DNA from 3 places in the Acidisoma sp. S159 genome. Region 1 is predicted to be linked to each of the others. Evidence: predicted binding sites of a transcription regulator. Region 1 holds the regulator's gene; each other region holds the start of a gene.
What was found. The regulator HrcA, encoded in region 1, represses chaperone genes, less so after heat shock. The targets are predictions, from matches to a motif close to GTTNGCACTCNCNNNNNGNGAGTGCNAAC.

Region 1 (2,267 bases):
ATCTTCCATTCTCTGCGCGCGATCGTTTCGCCCCAGACCAGCGTACTGGTAGGGTATCGACGCCTTCCCCCGCGAAAGGGCTTCGCCCATGACAGAGGCCACGCTTCTCATCAGCAGCAAGAACTATTCCTCCTGGTCACTGCGAGGCTGGCTCATCATGCGCCTCTCCGGCCTGCCATTTCACGAGGAAACGGCATCGCCCGACGATCCGGTCGCGCGCGCGGAGCTGCTTCTGCAATCATCGTCCATTCGACTACCGATGCTCATCCACGGCGAGATATCCATATGGGACACGCTCGCGATAGCCGAATACCTCAATGAGCTGAGACCAGATGCGCGCATGCTGCCTGAGGAACCCAAGGCACGCGCGCTGTGCCGCGCTATCAGCGGCGAAATGCATTCGGGCTTTTCGGCTCTGCGCAACTCGCTGCCCATGAATCTCCACGCCCATCGCCCCGGCTTCAAACTCTGGTCCGCGGCGCGCAGCGACATCGATCGAATCCTGGAAATCTGGGAAGAATGCCTCAATGAATGGGGTGGCCCCTTCCTATTCGGAGCACGCCCCTCGGTCGCAGACGCAATGTATGCGCCCGTCGTCACTCGCCTGCAGACCTACGATGTCGCGGTGGGAGGGCGTTCGGCCGGGTATTGCCGCACCATCCTGGCGTGGCCCGAGATGGTCGAATGGGTGGCCGCCGCACAGGAAGAACCTCAGGAAATTACCGAATTGGAGCTCGATTTCTGACGCCGGACCATCAACCTAGTTCCGGAACATGTCAAAGACATGAACGGGCGGAAAGTCTTTCTGTGGGACAATCTGACAGATATGTGACTTCCGGGCATCACCCGAGCAAGCGTCCCACAACCCGGGCGGTGTAATCCACAACCGGTATCACCCGTCCGTAATTGAGACGGGTCGGCCCGATCACCCCGATGGCGCCCACGATCCGGTCCCGCGCGTTGCGGGCCGGCGCCACGATCATCGAGACGCCGGCGCTGCCGAACAAGCCGCTTTCGGCGCCGATGAAGATCCGCACCCCGTCCGAGGTCTCGGCGAGTTCCAGCAGGCGCAGCATCGTCTCCTGCGTCTCAAGGCGCTCAAACAGTGTCTGGATCGAGGCGAGCTTCTCGATCTGATCGACATCGGCGAGCAGCCGCGCCTGACCCCGTACAATGAGGTTGCCGCCCCGCCCCTCTCCGCCCCAGGTAGCAAGCCCGGCCTCGATAATGCTGGCGGCCAGTTCGTTGAGGGTGGTGCGGTCCTGCGCCATCTCATCCCGCACATCCAGCTTGAACTCCGCCAGAGTTCGCCCGGCGAGGCGCGCGTTGAGAAAGTTGCTCGCCTCCTGCAAAGCTGAGGGCGGCACGCCCAGCGGGATGTCGATCACCCGATTCTCGACCTGTCCGTCGGACGAGACCAAGACCACCAGCGCCCGGCCCGAGGCGAGCGGCACGAATTCGATGTGCTTCAGCGCGCCTTCCGCCTTCGGCGCCAGAACGAGCCCGGCGGCCGAGGAGAGGCCCGAGAGCAGCAGCGAGGCTTCCGCCAGCGTGTCCTGCAGGCTGCGGCCATGGCTGAGCAAAGCCACATCGATGGCGTCGCGATCCTCCTCCGCCAGTTCGCCGAATTGCAGCAGCCCGTCCACGAACAGCCGCAGACCGCGATCGGTCGGCAATCGTCCGGCTGAGACGTGCGGCGAGTAAAGTAGGCCTGCCTCGGTCAGATCCGCCATGACGTTGCGGATGGTGGCGGGGGACAGCGAGACTGGGAGGCGTCGTGACAAGGTGCGGCTGCCCATGGGCTCCCCGGTCTCGACATATTGCTCAACGATCTCCCGCAATACCGCCGCCGACCGCGGATCGAGTCCGGGCGGCAAAGGTGGCGAGGTCGGTGGCCAGGCACGGCCGCGGGACTCCATGGTGATAAGAACGATCCTCCAACGACTGATGACGTGCCAAACTACAGGATAGCACGCGACCTCGGGACAAGCCTCCGCCATGATACGACTGCAGCGCAGGTCACGCGCGCTCATGGAACGCTTCGGCCGGCTCCCGCCGGTGCTCGCGCAGCATTCCGGGCTTCTGCTGGTTCTCGGCGCTTACTCCGCCTTTGCGGCTCATGATGCGCTGGTCAAGGCGCTGGTCGCTCATTACGCCTCCGGCGAAATCCTCTTCATGCGCAGCCTGACGGTCGTCGTTCTCTGCCTCTCGCTCGGTGGGCGCGGGGTGATTACCCGCGGGCTCTTCTCTCCGGTGCGCAACAAGCT
Region 2 (2,267 bases), on a different contig from region 1:
GGCCGCGACCTTCAGGCCGCCGCGCAGCTTGTTGACGACGAGCGTCGCGAGAGCCTCACCCTCGACATCCTCGGCGATGATCAGCAGCGGACGGGCCGACTGCACGATGGCTTCCAACAGCGGCAGAAGCGTCTGCAGGTTGGAGAGCTTCTTCTCGTGGATGAGAATGTACGGGTCGTCGAGCTGCGCCGTCATCTTCTCGGCGTTGGTGATGAAGTAGGGGCTCATGTAGCCGCGATCGAACTGCATGCCCTCGACGACATCGAGTTCAGTCTGGATGCCCTTGGCTTCCTCGACGGTGATGACACCCTCGTTGCCGACCTTCTGCATTGCTTCCGCGATCATGCGGCCGATCTCGCCTTCGCCATTGGCGCTGATCGTGCCGACCTGGGCGATCTCGGCCTCGGTCGTGATCTTCTTGGTGCGCTTGGCGAGTTCCTCGACGACGGCGACAACCGCCTTGTCGATGCCGCGCTTGAGGTCCATCGGGTTCATACCGGCGGAAACGGCCTTGCCGCCCTCACGGATGATCGAGTGCGCCAGCACGATCGCCGTCGTGGTGCCGTCGCCGGCCACGTCGTTGGTCTTGCTCGCGACTTCACGCACCATCTGCGCGCCCATGTTCTCGAACTTGTCGGCGAGCTCGATTTCCTTGGCGACGGTAACGCCGTCCTTGGTGATGCGCGGGGCGCCATAGCTCTTGTCGATGACGACGTTGCGGCCCTTGGGGCCGAGTGTCACCTTCACCGCGTCGGCGAGAACGTCAACGCCACGAAGCATGCGGCTGCGAGCGTCGGCGCCGAAGCGCACATCTTTGCTGGCCATATATGTTTTCTCCTTCTAAGTCAGGTCTCAAATGGGTAGCCCCCGGCGCTCGAGGCTTTCCTGGTGTGCCTACCGCGATGACCGGTTTCTATCCCGGGCCGGGTTTGTCAGCGTGCCGTCATTTTGCCGACGGCTGGCCCTCGACGATGCCCATGATGTCGCTCTCCTTCATGATGATGAGTTCCTCGCCATCAAGCTTGACCTCTGTGCCGGACCACTTGCCGAACAGGATGCGGTCGCCGGCCTTGACGTCGAGGGCAACGATCTCGCCGGTCTCGTTGCGGGCGCCCGGGCCAACGGCGATGACTTCGCCTTCCATCGGCTTCTCTTGGGCGGTGTCGGGGATAATAATGCCGCCACGGGTCTTTTCTTCGGCCGTGACGCGGCGGACAACCACGCGGTCGTGGAGGGGACGAAACTTCATGTTTCTAATCCTATGAATTGGGCGCGCAATACGTTAGCGGCACCAATTTCGCCGCCGATCGCGAGCCGGCACCTACAAAAAATAGCACTCTTCGCGTAAGTGTGCCAGGACCGCCACCAGTTCTCTGGCGACCACCTGTGCGGCAAAGAGCCAATCATCTATGTGGTGATTGGCACCATCCGCGTGTGACGCCCAGCCGCCTGCGCCGTCTATCCTGCCATTAGCGGCGCTACGCCTACCCAGGCGCCGATGCTGGGCCCACATAGACCCACCCTCCCTTCGTCACGTCTTCCGCGTGGATGCCAACGCCCTGGTAGAATAGCCAGTGGCCCATCTCCCAGCCCCAGACACGGTGTCCATAAGTTGGGTGGCTCACCCAGTGAAGGGTTCCATCGGCCGTGCCGCGAGGAGGCATGCATACGTCCACTATGTCGGTCTCCTCTCAACAGATAACTATGGGCGCCTGCCGTCGTGACTGGTTTTACCAGGGCACCGTCTCGCCGCGGTAATTGAAGTAGCGAAGACCTGGCTTCCCGGCTAGCGCCTCAAGGGCATCGACGACGCCTGGGATGCTCTCCTCGATGCTGAGGTTTGCCTGCGGACCACCCATGTCCGTCCGCACCCAGCCCGGGTCCACCAGCGCCAGATTGCGTCCAGCGTGCCTGACGGCGTAGGAGCGCATCAGCGTGTTCAATGCCGCCTTGCTGGCCCTGTAAACCTCCCAGCCGCCCGATTCATTGAGGCTTACGCTGCCCAAGCTGGATGACATTGCCGCAATCGTTCCCTCCGGTCGGACAAGGTCCCCAAGCGCTTCGATGATCCGCATCGGGCTCAACGCGTTGGTCACCATGATCCGGTTGAATTCCTCGGTGGAGATGCTGTCCACCCGATCGCCGGCTCCAAGCGAGACGCCCGCGTTGAGGAATAGGAGGTCAATCTGACTGCCGGATAGTCGCTTCCGGAGCGCGTTCACGGCGTCAGGGGCGGTCACCTCAAGCTGTTCGATCGCGAGCCTTCC
Region 3 (2,267 bases), on a different contig from region 1:
GAGCCTTCACGGCCGCGATCTTCAGCCCGCCGCGCAGCTTGTTGACGACGAGGGTAGCAAGCGCCTCACCCTCGATGTCCTCGGCGATGATCAGCAGCGGCTTGCCCGACTGCACCACGGCTTCCAGCAGCGGCAGCATGGGCTGCAGACCAGACAGCTTCTTCTCGTGAATGAGGATGTACGGGCTTTCGAGGTCCGCAACCATCTTCTCGGGATTGGTAATGAAATACGGCGAGACATAGCCGCGGTCGAACTGCATGCCCTCGACGACGTCGAGCTCGGTCTCGATGCCCTTGCTCTCTTCGACGGTGATGACACCCTCGTTGCCGACCTTCTGCATGGCCTGGGAGATCTTTTCCCCGATATCGGCCTCGCCATTGGCGGAGATGGTGCCGACCTGCGCGGTCTCGAACGGCGTCGTGATCTTCTTGGAGCGGGTCTTCAGCTCTTCGACGACCAGGATGACGGCCTTGTCGATGCCGCGCTTGAGGTCCATCGGGTTCATGCCGGCGGCAACGGCCTTGAGGCCCTCGCGCACGATGGCCTGGGCCAGCACGGTCGCCGTCGTGGTGCCGTCACCGGCGAGGTCGTTGGTCTTGGAGGCCACTTCGCGCACCATCTGGGCGCCCATGTTCTCGAACTTGTCGGCAAGCTCGATTTCCTTGGCGACCGTCACGCCGTCCTTGGTGATGCGCGGGGCGCCGAAGCTCTTGTCGAGCACGACGTTACGGCCCTTGGGACCCAAGGTCACCTTCACCGCATCGGCGAGGATATCGACGCCGCGCAACAGGCGCGCGCGCGCATCGGTGGAAAAACGAACGTCTTTCGCTGCCATATTGAAAAAGTCCTTATTATTTCTGGGAGGAGTTGAAGCTAGAAAGCGCCGTTCAGGCCGCCTTCTTGGCCTCCACGCCGCCGGCGATCACGCCCATGATGTCGGACTCTTTCATGATCAGCAGCTCTTCGCCGTCGATCTTGACCTCGGTGCCCGACCACTTGCCGAACAGGATGCGGTCACCCTGCTTCACGTCCAGCGCGACGATTTCGCCACGCTCATTGCGGGCGCCGGAACCGACGGCCACGATCTCGCCCTCCATGGGCTTTTCCTTGGCGGTATCGGGGATGATGATCCCTCCCGCCGTCTTCTCTTCTGCCGTAAGACGGCGAACGACTACACGGTCGTGCAGGGGACGGAACTTCATTCGGATCGCTCCTGAATGCGGATGTTGCGCTTATGCCCCGCGCTGGCGGCCCTCAGTTTGCGGCACCGGCCTCACGCGATTGGCACTCTCTTCATGAGAGTGCCAGCGATCTAGAGGGTCACTTCCACGAAGTCAAGGCTACGGCAGCACTCTATGTAGATGAGTGCCAACCTACTGATTCGGCACGATTTATCTTGTTCCTGCGAAAAAGAGCCGCCATCATCCTGCTGACCCGCAGCCGCGGGAGCGCCACCCGAAGGAGCCACCCTCAAGTCCCTGACGATCACGAAGGATGCATTGATGCGAGCCACCGACCGCGGCGACTATCGGCTGACCACCGCCGAGATCCTCTATCACCTGCCGGATCATCCGGGTGTCCTTCAAAGCTATATCTGGCAGGACGTGGACCTCGCCCCGGATTTCCCCGGACTGAAGAAATTCCTCGATTTCTGGCAACGGGAGATCGAGGGCAAGCTGCATTCCGTTCGCGTCGGCGCCGCGACGCTCGGTGCCGCGCCCGCGCAATGGGCACAGGCCCCGGGTAGTCACGCGCTTCACTAGGTTTGCGACGGCGCTTTAGGGAGGGGCGCCGGAGGTCTTAAGGGCTCGATGCAGGCATACGCTGGCCGTGCTTTCGCAGGGCGGTGATCGCGGTATAAGCCGCCATGCCCTTCGATCTCGCCATTGCACGCGGCCGCGCGAGCGGCGTGCCCGCCACTCGATCGCGCCGCGCGGTGTCTGTCTGGCTTTTCCTCATCTGTTTCATGCTGCTCGGCATGATCGCCCTCGGCGGCGCCACGCGCCTGACCGGCTCGGGGCTCTCCATCATGGAATGGGCGCCGATCAGCGGGATTCTGCCGCCGCTGACGCACCAGGCCTGGGAGCATCTCTTCGCGCTCTACAAGCAGATCCCGCAATACAAGCTGGAGCATAGCGGGTTCGGCCTTTCGGGCTTTCAGCACATCTTCTGGCTGGAGTGGATCCACCGCTTCTGGGGCCGTCTGACCGGCATCGCCTTCCTGGTGCCGCTAATCTATTTCGCAGTCACCGGACAGATCCGGCGCG

Region 2: the regulator HrcA is predicted to act here: its motif matches at 1,330-1,358, upstream of groES (co-chaperone GroES).
Region 3: the regulator HrcA is predicted to act here: its motif matches at 1,281-1,309, upstream of groES (co-chaperone GroES).

Annotation. Positions count from the first base shown of each region.
Region 1 is NZ_LMUG01000032.1:355,195-357,461, forward strand. Features, by position in the region: gene GSQ92_RS09565 (polyhydroxyalkanoate depolymerase) at 1-9, opposite strand, end outside; gene GSQ92_RS09570 (glutathione S-transferase family protein) at 89-745, shown strand; gene hrcA (heat-inducible transcriptional repressor HrcA) at 843-1,919, opposite strand; gene GSQ92_RS09580 (DMT family transporter) at 2,032-2,267, shown strand, end outside.
Region 2 is NZ_LMUG01000091.1:30,665-32,931, forward strand. Features, by position in the region: gene groL (chaperonin GroEL) at 1-825, opposite strand, end outside; gene groES (co-chaperone GroES) at 944-1,249, opposite strand; gene GSQ92_RS27340 (SDR family NAD(P)-dependent oxidoreductase) at 1,731-2,267, opposite strand, start outside.
Region 3 is NZ_LMUG01000091.1:8,593-10,859, forward strand. Features, by position in the region: gene groL (chaperonin GroEL) at 1-835, opposite strand, end outside; gene groES (co-chaperone GroES) at 888-1,202, opposite strand; gene GSQ92_RS27240 (Usg family protein) at 1,503-1,763, shown strand; gene GSQ92_RS27245 (COX15/CtaA family protein) at 1,868-2,267, shown strand, end outside.